4 regions of the Mixta intestinalis genome follow, and region 1 is predicted to be linked to each of the others. Evidence: predicted binding sites of a transcription regulator. Region 1 holds the regulator's gene; each other region holds the start of a gene.

What was found. The regulator CRP, encoded in region 1, controls carbon source genes, mostly activating them, when cyclic AMP is high. The targets are predictions, from matches to a motif close to ATGTGANNNNNNTCACAT.
Region 2: cdd (cytidine deaminase) is a predicted target of CRP. The motif match lies at 1,057-1,074, and genes of this name have one in related genera.
Region 3: C7M51_RS15355 (YjcB family protein) is a predicted target of CRP. The motif match lies at 2,065-2,082, and genes of this name have one in related genera.
Region 4: msrB (peptide-methionine (R)-S-oxide reductase MsrB) is a predicted target of CRP. The motif match lies at 2,358-2,375, and genes of this name have one in related genera.

Annotation. Positions count from the first base shown of each region.
Region 1 is NZ_CP028271.1:4,198,514-4,202,212, reverse strand. Features, by position in the region: gene C7M51_RS19415 (phosphoribulokinase) at 1-636, shown strand, start outside; gene C7M51_RS19410 (OsmC family protein) at 642-1,049, opposite strand; gene crp (cAMP-activated global transcriptional regulator CRP) at 1,348-1,980, shown strand; gene C7M51_RS19400 (YccS/YhfK family putative transporter) at 2,043-3,699, shown strand, end outside.
Region 2 is NZ_CP028271.1:2,076,807-2,080,505, forward strand. Features, by position in the region: gene C7M51_RS09885 (CidA/LrgA family protein) at 1-299, shown strand, start outside; gene C7M51_RS09890 (CidB/LrgB family autolysis modulator) at 292-984, shown strand; gene cdd (cytidine deaminase) at 1,133-2,023, shown strand; gene C7M51_RS09900 (NAD-dependent malic enzyme) at 2,199-3,699, shown strand, end outside.
Region 3 is NZ_CP028271.1:3,316,603-3,320,301, forward strand. Features, by position in the region: gene soxS (superoxide response transcriptional regulator SoxS) at 1-248, shown strand, start outside; gene dgcN (diguanylate cyclase DgcN/YfiN) at 251-1,531, opposite strand; gene C7M51_RS15355 (YjcB family protein) at 2,181-2,462, shown strand; gene C7M51_RS15360 (ATP-grasp fold amidoligase family protein) at 2,535-3,491, opposite strand; gene C7M51_RS15365 (oligosaccharide flippase family protein) at 3,499-3,699, opposite strand, start outside.
Region 4 is NZ_CP028271.1:1,584,998-1,588,696, reverse strand. Features, by position in the region: gene C7M51_RS07430 (aldo/keto reductase) at 1-155, shown strand, start outside; gene C7M51_RS07425 (D-hexose-6-phosphate mutarotase) at 194-1,072, opposite strand; gene gapA (glyceraldehyde-3-phosphate dehydrogenase) at 1,153-2,151, opposite strand; gene msrB (peptide-methionine (R)-S-oxide reductase MsrB) at 2,494-2,904, shown strand; gene C7M51_RS07410 (YeaC family protein) at 2,907-3,188, shown strand; gene pncA (bifunctional nicotinamidase/pyrazinamidase) at 3,237-3,699, opposite strand, start outside.

The sequences.
Region 1 (3,699 bases):
CTGGAGCAAACCTTTATCGAATATGGAGCCAGCGGACGCGGTCAGTCACGCAAATATCTGCACACCTATGATGAGGCGGTGCCGTGGAATCAGGTGCCCGGCACTTTTACGCCGTGGCAGCCGCTGCCGGAGCCAACGGACGTCCTGTTCTACGAGGGGCTGCACGGTGGCGTTGTGACTCAACAGCATAACGTTGCAGAACAGGTAGATCTGCTGGTTGGCGTGGTGCCCATCGTTAACCTTGAGTGGATTCAGAAACTGGTGCGCGATACCAGCGAACGCGGACATTCCCGCGAGGCGGTGATGGATTCGGTGGTGCGCTCGATGGAAGATTACATCAACTACATTACGCCGCAGTTCTCCCGCACTCACATTAACTTCCAGCGCGTGCCTACGGTCGATACCTCGAACCCTTTTGCTGCCCGCGCGATTCCTTCGCTGGATGAAAGCTTTGTCGTCATCCACTTTCGCGGACTGGAGAACATCGATTTCCCTTATCTGCTGGCGATGCTACAGGGCTCGTTTATTTCGCATATCAATACGCTGGTAGTACCCGGCGGCAAAATGGGGCTGGCGATGGAATTGATCATGCTGCCGCTGGTACAACGTCTGGTTGAAGGAAAGCAGGTTGCTTAAGGATGTCAGGCAATCTCCATGCATTCGTAGCTGTGGGTAATGGCAACACCCTTACCCAGCATAATCGCTACGGAACAATATTTTTCCGCAGAAAGCTCAACGGCGCGCGCTACCGCTTTGTCACTCAGCCCTTTACCGCTGACGATAAAGTGCAGGTTGATGCGGGTAAATATGCGCGGAGCCTGCTCGTGTCGCTCGGAGGTCAGCCGCACCTCGCAGTCGGTGACCGCGTTTCGGCCTTTTTGCAGGATCGATACTACGTCAACGGCGCTGCAACCGCCCGCTGCCATCAGCACCATTTCCATGGGGCTCGGCGCTTTATCGCCGGAGTTACCATCCATCAGAACCTGATGCCCTGAAGCGGACTCGCCTAAAAAAGTGAGTCCTTCCACCCATTTTACTCGTGCCTGCATATTCATTATTCCCGGGATAATGCCGCTTACTGTCAGCCTACGCTTTCAGCAGCTAAACGGCAATTGTCCGATTCACCTCAAGCTGAAGCGAGACAACAGGAGACACCAGGATAAAGCTGTGCTACAAACAAAGCTGTAATATTTTCGTTCTCAGAAACGAAAACGGGACTTTTTCACGCCCTGGCGCGCCAGAATTGCCCGGATAAATTTCCAACAGAAAACGCTTTACCATTTCAACGCCTGACAGGGAAACTGCCCCCTGTATTTAGGGCACGATTACAACAGAGGATAACAGCGAATGGTTCTCGGCAAACCGCAAACAGACCCTACTCTCGAATGGTTCCTGTCACATTGCCATATCCACAAATATCCATCAAAAAGTACGTTGATTCACCAGGGTGAAAAGGCCGAAACGCTCTATTACATCGTAAAAGGTGCAGTCGCGGTGCTGATCAAGGATGAAGAAGGCAAAGAGATGATCCTCTCCTACCTCAACCAAGGTGATTTCATTGGCGAGCTTGGCCTGTTCGAAGAAGGCCAGGAACGCAGCGCATGGGTACGGGCAAAAACCGCTTGTGAAGTGGCTGAGATTTCCTACAAAAAATTTCGTCAGCTGATTCAGGTGAATCCTGATATCCTGATGCGGCTGTCTGCTCAGATGGCGCGTCGTCTGCAGGTTACCTCGGAGAAAGTGGGCAATTTAGCTTTCCTCGACGTTACGGGCCGCATCGCACAGACGCTGCTTAATCTGGCAAAACAGCCTGATGCCATGACCCACCCGGACGGTATGCAGATCAAAATCACCCGTCAGGAGATCGGCCAGATTGTCGGCTGCTCACGTGAAACGGTGGGACGCATCCTGAAAATGTTGGAGGATCAAAATCTGATCTCCGCTCATGGTAAGACGATTGTCGTTTACGGCACCCGTTAAGCTTAATTGATCGCACGGCGTGGTGCCCTGCATCACGCCGTGTTTATTTTTGTGATGTGGTGATGTGGCGGAGAATTATCTACCATCCTGAAGTGAACTATGCGCTGCGTCAGACGCTGGTGCTCTGTTTGCCGGTGGCGATCGGCTGGCTGTTAGGGGATTTGCAAAAGGGACTGCTGTTTTCGCTGGTGCCCGCCTGCTGCAATATCGCCGGGCTGGATACGCCGCATAAACGCTTCTTCAAACGGCTGATCGTTGGCGGCTCGCTCTTCGCGCTCAGCAGCTTTCTTATTCAGTGGCTCTCGCTGCACCATATTCCGCTGCCCGTCACCCTCTTTACTATGGCTCTGCTGCTGGGCGTTACCGGTGAAATCGGGCCGCTACATGCCCGTCTGCTTCCAGCCTCGCTGATTGCCGCGATTTTCACTCTCGGCCTGGTGGGGCAAATGCCCATCTGGGTGCCGCCGCTGCTCTATATCGCAGGTACTTTCTGGTATGGGCTGTTTAACTGGCTCTGGTTTCGTCTCTGGAAAGAACAGCCGCTGCGTGAAACGCTAAGCCTGCTCTACCGTGAGCTGGCCGACTACTGTGAAGCAAAATATACCCTGCTCACGCAGCTTACCGATCCGGAAAAAGCGCTGCCGCCGCTGCTGGCGCGCCAGCAAAAAGCGGTCGATCTGATCAATACCTGCTATCAGCAAATGCATATGCTGGCCGCCAATCGCGATCACAGCCATCAACGTCTGACGCGCGCCTTTCAGGTCGCGCTCGATCTACAGGAGCACATTTCCGTCAGCCTGCATCAGCCAAAAGAAGTACAGAAGCTGGTAGAGCAGAGCCACGCGGAGGCGGTGATTCGCTGGAACGCACAAACCATCGCTGCCCGATTGCGTGAGCTGGCGGACGATATGCTCTATCACCGTATGCCGCCGCGCTTCAGTATGGAAAAACCGCTGCTGGGCCTGGAAAAAATTGCGCGTCAGCATCCTGAAAATCCGGTTGGTCATTTTTGCTATTACCACTTCAGCCGCATCGCCCGCGTGCTGCGCACGCAGCGCCCACTCTACCGACGTGATTTACTGGCAGACAGGCAGCGACGGCTTCCGTTATTGCCCGCGTTGCGCAGCTACCTCTCCTTAAAATCGGCTGCGCTACGCACCGCCGGACGTTTTGCCGTAATGCTGGTATTCGGTAGCGTGCTGGCGCTGGCGTTTAATGTGCCTAAGCCGTGGTGGATTCTGATGACCATTATGTTCGTCAGCCAGAACGGCTACCGCGCCACGCGCGTGCGTATCCAGCACCGCGCCATCGGCACGCTCGCCGGACTGGCTATCGCCGCCGCTACGCTGCGCTTTTCAGTGCCGGAATCGGTGGTACTGTCGATCATGCTGGTGATTACGCTGGTCAGCTACCTCTTTATCCGCAAGTATTACGGTTGGGCGACGATTGGTTTTACCGTTACCGCAGTTTATTCATTACAGCTGCTGGCGCTCAACGGCGCGCAGTTTCTGCTGCCGCGTCTGATGGATACGCTGGTAGGCTGCTGTATCGCCTTCGGCGGGATGGTGTGGCTGTGGCCGCAGTGGCAGAGCGGGCTGCTACGCCAAAACGCGCATGATGCGCTGGAAGCCGATCAGGAAGCGCTGCGCATGTTGCTGGGCGATGAGCATTCACCACAGAAGCTTGCCTGGCAGCGTGTGCTGGTAAATCAGGCGCACA
Region 2 (3,699 bases), 2.1 Mb from region 1:
TGCCGATCGCCATTCCCGGCAGCATCCTCGGTATGTTGATTCTTTTTATTTTGCTCTGTACCCGTATTGTGCCGTTAAACTGGGTGAAACCTGGCTGCCACCTGCTGATTCGCTATATGGCGCTGCTGTTCGTGCCGATTAGCGTCGGCGTGATGAACTACACCGATATTCTCACTGCCCAGTTTGGGCCTATCGTTATTTCCTGTGTTATCAGTACCCTGCTGGTACTGGTGATCGTAGGTTACAGTTCTCATCGTCTGCACGGCAGGCCGATTATCGGAGAAAATAAAGATGAGTGATATCTGGTGGTCGCTGCCGCTGACGCTGGCGGTCTTTTTTGCTGCCCGACGGCTGGCAGCGCGGGTAAAAATTTCGCTACTCAACCCGCTACTGGTTTCGATGGCGATCATTATTCCGCTACTGCTGCTGATCAATATGCCCTATGCGCGCTATTTTCAGGGCAGTGAAATTCTTAATCATCTGTTGCAGCCTTCGGTAGTGGCGCTGGCGCTACCGCTGTTTGAACAGCTGCATCAGATTCGTGCACGCTGGAAATCCATTATCAGTATCTGCTTTATCGGCAGCGTGACCGCCATGGTTTCCGGCACCGCGATTGCCCTGTGGCTCGGTGCCACACCGGAAATTGCCGCCACCATTATGCCAAAATCGGTTACGACGCCGATTGCGATGGCCGTTTCCGCCTCGCTGCACGGCATCCCGGCAATCAGCGCCATCTGCGTACTGATGGCGGGCGTGCTCGGCGCGGTATTCGGTCATATGTTGCTGAACCTGTTGCGGATCAAGACCAAAGCGTCACGCGGACTGGCAATCGGCAACGCTTCACATGCGTTGGGTACTGCACGCTGCGCCGAGCTCGATTTTCAGGAAGGGGCCTTTAGCTCGCTGGCGCTGGTGCTGTGCGGCATTATTACCTCATTACTGGCGCCCTTCCTTTTCCCGCTGGTGCTGAAGCTGTTCGGCTAGACTACAGCGATCATGCTAAATTTTGCGAGAGATCGCGCAATTTGTAATTTCATTTCATGCCTTGCATTGCTGTAGCGACAAAGATCACATATAACCCCATTCCGGTGCTTTACAATTTGGGGCCAGATCCCGTTATAAGAGGCATGCAATGCATTTACGTTTTCGCCCGGCTTTTGCTGGCTTAGCGGCTGATTTACAGGCTGCGCTTCTTCCGATGCTGGACGCTGAGGATTTCGCCGCTTTTTTTACACCTGACCAGGTTAAAATGCTTTGCCAGCAGAGCGGATTAGATGAAAACGCGCTGGCGCTGGCGCTGCTGCCGTTAGCCGCCGCCTGCGCCATTACGCCGATATCGCTATTCGACGTGGGTGCTATTGCGCGCGGCAACAGCGGGCACTGGTATTTCGGCGCGAATATGGAATTTATCGGAACCACCATGCAGCAAACCGTGCACGCCGAACAGAGCGCGGTCACTCATGCCTGGCTACGCGGCGAAAGCGGCCTGGCCACCATCACCGTTAATTACACACCCTGCGGCCACTGCCGCCAGTTTATGAATGAGCTGAACAGCGGCACGGCGCTGCGCATCAGTCTGCCGAACCGCCCGGTGACAACGCTGGCAGACTACCTGCCTGACGCCTTTGGTCCGCGCGATTTAAATATCACCTCGCTGGTGATGGATAACGTCGATCACGGCTATCGTCTGACGGGCGATGCGCTGACGCAGATGGCTATCGCTGCCGCTAACCGCAGCCATGCGCCTTACAGCCAGGCCCACAGCGGCATCGCGTTGCAAACCGCCAGCGGCACCTGCTATCAGGGTGGTTACATTGAGAACGCCGCTTTTAACCCCAGCCTGCCTCCGCTACAGGCGGCGCTGATTTTACTTAATATGCATGGCGAGAACTGCCAGCAGATTACCCGTGCGGTACTGGCAGAAAACAGCGAGGCGCGACTGCGACAGCAGCCCGCCACTGCCGCTGCGCTACAGGCGCTCGGCTGTCACCAGCTGGACGTGGTTACGCTGCAAAAAGCGTAATCTGACAACAAGTTATCCCTTCTGCATGCAAAAAAAATTTACAGCTTTTGTTATCAGACGTTAACAAAAGCTGTACTTCTGCGAGAATATTCTTAGGATCGTGGCACACCCTGTCATCCTAAAACATTGGTCACTTCCCCTAAGAGAATGTGCCTGTAACCGGAGCAAACGCCGCATGGAACTCGATTACGAAAGTAAACGTTCGCTGTATATCCCCTACGCAGGCCCTATCCTGCTGGAATTTCCCCTGCTGAACAAAGGCAGCGCCTTCACCGTTGAAGAGCGCAACGATTTCAACCTTAACGGCCTGCTGCCGGAAACGGTGGAAACGATTGAAGAACAGGCTGAACGCGCCTGGCGTCAGTTCCAGGATTTCAAGAACAATAACGATAAGCACGTCTACCTGCGCAATATCCAGGATACCAACGAAACGCTGTTCTATCGTCTGCTCGATAATCATCTGGAAGAGATGATGCCGATTATCTACACCCCAACGGTCGGTGCCGCCTGCGAACATTTTTCTGAAATCTACCGTCGCGCCCGTGGTCTGTTTATCTCCTATCCCAACCGCGCCAGCATTGAAGATATGCTGCAAAACGCCACCAAGCAGAATGTGAAAGTGATCGTGGTTACCGATGGCGAACGTATCCTCGGCCTTGGCGATCAGGGGATCGGCGGTATGGGTATTCCTATCGGCAAGCTGTCGCTCTATACCGCCTGCGGCGGTATCAGTCCAGCCTACACCCTGCCGGTGGTGCTGGATGTCGGCACCAACAATCAGCAGCTGCTCAACGATCCGCTCTACATGGGCTGGCGTCATCCACGCATTACCGGCGAAGAGTATGAACGCTTTGTCGATGAGTTTATCCAGGCGGTGCGCAGCCGCTGGCCAAACGTGCTGTTGCAGTTTGAAGATTTCGCGCAGAAAAACGCTATGCCGCTGCTGGAACGCTACCGCGACGAGCTGTGCTGCTTCAACGATGATATTCAGGGCACCGCTGCCGTTACGCTCGGCACGCTGATCGCTGCCAGCCGCGCTGCGGGCAGCCGTCTGCGCGATCAGAACGTGGTATTCCTCGGCGCGGGCTCTGCGGGTTGTGGTATCGCCGAACAGATTATAGCCCAGATGAAATCGGAAGGGCTAAGCGATGAAGAAGCACGCGCCAAAGTCTTTATGGTTGACCGCTTCGGCCTGCTGACCGACAAACTGCCGAACCTGCTTGGCTTTCAGGGCAAGCTGGTGCAGAAGAGCGAAAACCTCACCGGCTGGAATTTACCGAGCGATGCAATTTCGCTGATGGACGTGGTGCGCAACGCCAAACCAAATATCCTGATTGGCGTTTCCGGTCAGCCGGGGCTGTTCAGCGAAGAGATTATTCGTGAAATGTATCGCCACTGCGCACGTCCCATCGTAATGCCGCTTTCTAACCCCACTTCACGCGTGGAAGCGACTCCGGCGGATATTCTCGCCTGGACTGATGGCGCTGCGCTGGTCGCGACCGGTAGCCCTTTCTCCCCGGTAACCTGGAAAGATAAAACCTATCCAATCGCCCAGTGTAACAACTCCTATATTTTTCCGGGCATTGGCCTGGGCGTGATCGCCTCCGGCGCGACCCGCGTCACCGACAGTATGCTGATGGCCGCCAGCCGCGCGCTGGCGGATTGTTCGCCGCTGG
Region 3 (3,699 bases), 880 kb from region 1:
TGGCGGCCGAAGCGCTCACGATGACTCAGCGCCCGGTATTCGATATCGCCATGCAGTATGGTTTTGATTCACAACAGACATTCTCCCGCGTTTTCCGCCGCCAGTTTTCACAGACACCAACGGCCTATCGCCACAGTATGCGTCGGCAGAATGCATTGCGTCAGCGTCCGGTTAGCTTTCCGCGCGTCGACAATATGGGCAGTTTTGCCCAGCGCACTACCGGCGCTTGCTGTCCGGTAAGCGGCTAAAGTCAGGCCGGTTCAGCCTGCGGCTGGCTCTGTCCGAGTGGTGACAGATACCAGCCGCCGCCAAGCGACTTAATGTGATACATGGCGGCATCGGCCTGAGCCAGTAATCCTTCAGCCGATCTCGCGCTTTTACCCAGCGCGGCACCGATGCTCAGCGACCAGAGAATAGATTGACCATCCGGCAGAATTAGCGGCTTTTTCATCGCGTTCATCAGATGCTGCGCCACGCGTGCGATCTGGTCCGGCCCGCTAATATCGTGCAGCAAAATGGCAAACTCATCGCCGCCCAGCCGCGCGACCATATCCGTTTTTCTGACCTGCACGCGCAGCCGTTGTGCCGTTGCGGTAATAATGGCGTCACCGGCGGCATGGCCCCAGGTATCATTGATCTCTTTAAAACGATCGCCATCGATAAATAATAGCGCCAGCCTCTGGCGTCGTTCGCTATCGGCAAAAGCCCGTTGCAGGGCGCGCTCGAAAGCGATGCGGTTAGGCAAACCGCTCAGCGCATCATGACTGGCCTGGTGTGCCAGACTGGCATGCTCCCGCCTGATACTGTGCTGCCACTCTTCCAGCTCCTGTAGCAGACTATTAAAATCATGGCTCAACGCATCCAGTTCAGCGATCTCTGCGGCGGGCACCCGCTGCGCGAAAGCGCGACGCTGCCGTACATCATGCGTAACGGAAGTAATACTCTGTAGCGCCTGTAATATCCCGGCATGCATACGCCGCGACAGCAGCGAGGCGAGCGTTGCGGTCATCATCAGGCTGGCCGCCAGCCAGGCAAAGGTCTTATACAGATACTCAATGACGTTACAGGCATCGCCAATCAGCCAGATTCGCCCAATGGTTTCTCCGCTATGTATTATCGGTACGCTAACCGGTGCCGGAAACAGCCAGCGCGCAATCAACCGTTCAACGCCGTTCTGACGCTGCCGTGGCGAAGCGTGCCAGCCTGCCAGCAATTCGCCCTGGCGATTGTAGACGCGCCCGTATGAAAAGCTGCCGCGACTGCCAATCTCTGCCAGCGCCTCATGAACGGTCCGGGCGTCACCTTTTATTACCGATGGCTGCACGGTAAAGCTGAGCGTGGAGGCAAGCAGCTCCAGATTGTTTTCCGCATAATTACGCAGCGCGATCAGCGAGAGGGTGGAAAGTGAAAGGCCGGAAATAGTCATCGAAACGATAATAATGATCAGATGAATACGCTGTAGTGATTTACGCAGCGTGGGGCGCGCAGGCGCTGGTCCGGCGTTTCTGTCGCTCAGGCTATTTCCGATCATAGCTTCCTCCATCCGGCCTACCGTTACATGAAGGATGTTTCTGTAACAGACAGCACCTCAGAACGATGTTAGAGGCAGAGTGCAACCTGGTCATAATGGCGTCCTGAATGAGATAGATAATGCTGCGTGATAGCGCTACTGCTCTCGCTAACGCTACGGAGGTAAAATGCGGTCTCAAAAGACTATCCAGCTGCCATCATGCGTACAATGACTCACGGAGTCAGATTCATCCCAAAGCCAGCGATATTTTTGAAGTTTTCCTGTTAAAACAATCAGCTAAATGGATTTCCGTTGTATTTCTGTCGGACGGATCAGGATTTATCCTGGGCCCGTGCTTTTACTCCCTAAGAGATTACTGTTTGGGTTATTACCGTAACCGTTAGCGCCCATTTCCCTGCTAAAAATCAATAATAATCGTAAAAAATCGCACACCAAAACAAACCAAGCGACTGAATAATAATAACTTTTACGCCAAGTGCTATATAATTTCTCGTGGCATAAATTTTGTTCAACTTTTAAAAAGCAGTGATATAATGTGACTCAAGTCACACTTTGGTATGGCACGTTACGACCGGTAAAGACTCCCTGGCATCTTTATCGCGTCTCTCTTTGGGGCGTCAGGGTTGATAGAAAACAGAGGTTGAATGTTATGGCTACGCTTACCGCCAGCCTTGTTGTAATGCGTTGGGAACTGCTAAGCGCCGTCCTGATGTTTTTCGCCAGCACATTTAAAATTAAGTGTCGCCAGACAAGCCATCCGGTAATGGCTTTTATGTTCAGCGGCATTGGTGTTGGCCTGACCTGCTGGTTTGTGGCCGGACTGCTGGGTATGACGTTCAGCATGGAAAATATCAATAATTTCCTGAACATTACCAAAGACGCGTTCGTTAATATCATGAGCCAGACGCCACCGGAATGGCCAATGCCTTAATCAATTATTAATAAAAAAAGCGAGCACGCCAGCTCGCTTTTTTTATATCTGATAAACCTCACGGCAATACTTTCACACCTTCTTCAGCATTACCGGCAGCGTAACATCTGTAACGTCAGCGGTGCCTGGTGGCAGCGAAGGTATAATATGATCCTGTAACCACATCTCCCCCATCATGCGATTCAGGCCGCGATCGAGTCCGGTAACCAGTCCAGCGCCCGGCGTGAACGTTAATTCACCAAACCAGATCTGCTCTTCATGAATATACCAGTCAACGCGTACGTAATCGAAATCCTTCGCCAGCGTTTTACTCAGCGCTAACGCCTGCTCCAGCTTCGGCACCGTCTGACTAATATTCAGCCCGGTGTCGCGAATTTTATACCATGCCTCATGCAGGTTATTGACGTAAAAATTCATCGACAGAGCCGGATTGCTACGGTTATAAATTACCTGTAGCACATATTCAAAGCTGCCGTCTTTTTTATTGAACATATGGAATTTATAATCGATCGGCGCACTCTTGCCATCGCCAATATATTTCTCCACCAGAATACGCGGCTTAATATAACGATAGTGAATCTCGCGCGCCTCTTCGGAAAAATCTTTACGCAACCACTCATGACAGCGATTAACGATTAGCTGCTTTTGCAGGCTGTCTGGCTCTTCCAGCAGAATCTCCACCATGTTAGAGCCATGATTCGGCTTCACCACGGTATTCTTCAGGCCTGGCAGGCTTAGCAGGGTCGCAGGATCGCAGGTTTCATGCACCAGTGGAATCAGGTACTCGCTCCCGATGGTATCAGCGATGTAGTCACGTACGGTAAACTTGTCAGAGAGTTTGCTGTAGCGTGCATAGTCACCGTTAACAAACTTACGGTAGAGCACTTTTTCGTTGAACAATTTAGGTTCACGAATATTGGGTAGTCTTTTAAACTTACGAAAATAATGAATGCGATCCTGGTATGCCCACGGCATTTTTTTAACAAAATAGAGAACGCTTCTTCTTAATTCATCTTTAAACTTAGACATCTTAACCTCATTTGTAAGTTTTGTAGTTGAGTGAGGAAACGTGAATCTTGCGTATGACGCCATGTTTGAAGAAGTAATTCATTACGGTCAGGGACAGAACTTCTGTGAGTAAAACACTCCACGCCGCGCCTTTCAGGCCGAAAACGGTAATTAACAACCAGGTTAACGGTACGCTGAATAACATCAGGCAGAGAATTTTTTTCAGCAG
Region 4 (3,699 bases), 2.1 Mb from region 1:
AGCCGGGCGTTATGGCGATTCCGAAAGCCAGCAGCGTGACTCACGTGCAGGAAAATGCGGCAGCACTGACGGTCAGCTTAAACGATGAGCATCTGGCTCGTATGGATGCTGTTTTTCCGCCACCGCAAAGTAAACAGCCGTTGGATGTGGTTTAACGGAAAAATGGCAGAGCCGGGCAGACGCCCGGCTTTTTTTAACGCTTATTCCGTACGCGGAAGGTGGTGGCAAGGCGGGCAGGTTGCTCAACGGTGCTTTTCATTGGCCGGTTAATCCGTGCGGTTTCCACACAAACCATGGTTTTATAGCCTTCGTTCGCCATATCGTCCATGCTGCATGAGAGCTCCACGCCAGGGTTCCAGGTTACCACATCGCTGTGATGGTGATGGTAAACCTCGATAACGCGCTGTCCCTGCCGATCGTGAATCAGGCTGCAATCGTCCGGCTGGGTATAGATGCGATCGACTCGCTGCGTATAGCGCTGTTTGCCGTCAGCGGAGGTGCCCGGTTCGCCATCCTTAACCTTATCAATATAAGGATTGCCCAGGCCGCTAACTTCTACTTCGGTGATATCGGCAACGCAGAAGTAGCTGTGCAGGGCGCAGGTAGCCTGGTAATCGCCATGGGCTTCCAGTTCAATTTCACAGCGTTCGCCCAGGCGAAAACGGGCAAACAGCGTGAAATCATGTGGCCACAGCGCTTTGGTTTGTTCATTGCTTTCCAGCACCAGCGTCAGCAATACATTCTCTTCATTCTCATCATGCGCGGAAAGCGTCCAGGGCTGCACGCGTGCAAAGCCGTGTCCCGGTTTGCCTGCCGGACCAAACCACGGCCAGCATATTGGTACGCCACCGCGAATCGCTTTGCCGTTGCTGAAGGCTGTTTTCTCGCTCAGCCAGATAACCGGCTTTTCTCCGTTAGGCTGCCAGGCAATAAGCTGGGCGCCCTGTAGGGTAACGGCGGCGCGCACTTTCGGATGGTTAACCACCAGTACCGGCAGTTCGCCAATCTGACGCAGGCTCAGGTAAGGGGAGATCTGATCAACCACGGGAAGAGAAAACAGTTTTTCGGTCATGATGATAGTACCTTGCTGGAATTCAGACGATAAAAAAGGGCGACCGTAGTCGCCCTCAACGTTTAGTCTGTCACTGCTGCTTATTTAGAAGCAACCAGTGCGATCAGATCCAGAACTTTGTGAGAGTAGCCGGTTTCGTTATCATACCAGGAAACCAGTTTCACGAAGTTGTCGTTCAGAGCGATACCTGCGCTGGCATCGAATACAGAAGTCAGGGTTTCGCCGTTGAAATCGGTAGAAACCACTGCGTCTTCGGTGTAGCCCAGAACGCCTTTCATGTCGCCTTCAGAAGCGGCTTTAACAGCTTCACAGATTTCAGTGTAAGAAGCCGGTTTAGCCAGACGTACAGTCAGGTCAACTACAGATACGTTCGGAGTCGGAACGCGGAACGCCATACCGGTCAGTTTACCGTTCAGTTCCGGCAGTACTTTACCTACTGCTTTAGCAGCACCGGTAGAGGACGGGATGATGTTCTGGGATGCGCCGCGGCCGCCGCGCCAGTCTTTGTGAGACGGGCCATCAACGGTTTTCTGAGTAGCGGTGGTAGCGTGAACGGTGGTCATCAGACCTTCAACGATACCGAATTTGTCGTTGATAACTTTAGCCAGCGGAGCCAGGCAGTTGGTGGTGCAGGATGCGTTAGAAACGATATCCTGGCCAGCATATTTGTCAAAGTTGGCACCGCGAACAAACATCGGAGTGCTGTCTTTGGACGGACCGGTCATAACCACTTTTTTCGCACCAGCAGTGATGTGTTTACGCGCGGTTTCGTCAGTCAGGAAGATACCGGTTGCTTCTGCTACCACGTCAACACCGACTTCGTCCCATTTCAGGTTAGCCGGGTCTCTTTCAGAGGTAACACGGATTTTTTTGCCGTTTACGATCAGCGCGCCGTCTTGCACTTCAACGGTGCCATCGAAACGGCCGTGCGTTGAGTCATATTTCAGCATGTACGCCATGTATTCCGCGTCCAGCAGGTCGTTGATAGCAACGATTTCGATGTCTGAACGCTGCTGCGCAGCACGGAAAACGATACGACCGATACGACCAAAACCGTTAATACCTACTTTGATAGTCATATATTCCACCAGCTATTTGTTAGTGAATAAAAGGTTGCCTGTAAAATTACAAAATCCTTACCAGGCGTCAAGCGGAATCGTGTCAATTATTGCGACAGGTCAAACCCATTTCAGAGAATTCTGCCGTTTAAAACCGCTTTCACTACTCTTTACCAGTACGGATCTTGCGGCTTCATGAGCGAATATAAAGGGCTGACCTTTATGAAGAGTGACCTGTATCACAAATTGGCGGTCAGGCCATGCCTTGAGCTTGTCAGGCACAAAATATTAACCTGTTCTTGTTAACTGCTTGTTAGAATACTAGCTGATTTTTTAAGAATAACATTGCCAGAGATGATGAAAATGGCTAAAGAATTGAACGATCGTACGCCTGATAACCAGCTCAGTGAGATGCAGCGCTATGTTACTCAGCAGCGCGGTACCGAACCTCCGTTCAGCGGTGCGCTGTTGCACAACAAAGCAGAGGGGATTTATCACTGTCTGATCTGTAATGCGCCGCTGTTTTTATCGGAAAGTAAGTATGATTCCGGCTGCGGCTGGCCCAGCTTCTATCAGCCTTACAGCGAGGAGGCGATCCGTTATCTGGAGGATAATTCACACGGTATGCAGCGCATTGAGATTCGCTGCGGTAGCTGTGATGCCCATTTGGGGCACGTTTTTCCCGATGGCCCACAGCCGACCGGTGAACGTTACTGCGTGAACTCTGCATCGCTAAGCTTTAGTGATAACGACGGCAAACAGACGCGAGGCTAATTATGAAATCTGAACTTGAGGCGATTATTGCTGGCATGACGCCGGAACTGTATCAGCGTCTGGTACTGGCGGTTGAAACCGGTAAATGGCCCGATGGCGTGGCGCTTTCTGAAGAGCAAAAAGAGCATTGTATGCAGTTGGTTATGCTGTGGCAGTCGCGCCATAATCAGCAGCCGCAGCATATGAGCATCGGGCAGGGCGGTGAGCTGGTAACACGTTCAAAACGTGAACTGAAAGAAGAGTTCGGTATCAGTGACAACGTCACGCGCATTACGCTACAGTAATCCGTTGCGTTAAGCCTTATTTGCTATCCCGCCCGCAGGCGGGATTGTTTAATAACGAATAAGTGCGCCGTTAGCTGCCATCTCCTCCAGCGCCCGTTCGCTGTCCTGTGGCTGTAGATTAACGCCGCGGCAGCCTGCAACCACCACTTCTACGCCATAGCCCAGCCGCAACGCATCCAGCACGCTGAATTTAACGCAGTAATCCGTTGCCAGCCCCATCATCACCAGCTGATTAATGCCACGCTGGCGTAGCCAGGCGTCCAGCCCCGTTTGGCGTCGGTGACCGTTATCAAAGAAGGCACTATAGCTGTCGATATCGCGCTGCTCGCCCTTATGAAATACCACATCAATATAGTCACGCTGTAGCGCTGGATGAAATTCAGCCCCCCAGCTCTGCTGGATCGCATGGTCGGGCCACCAGATCTGCGGCAGACCGTTCAGCTCGCCGAGCGTATTAACCGCCTCGCCAGAAACCGAAGCGAAGCTACCATGATCGGCGGGATGCCAGTCC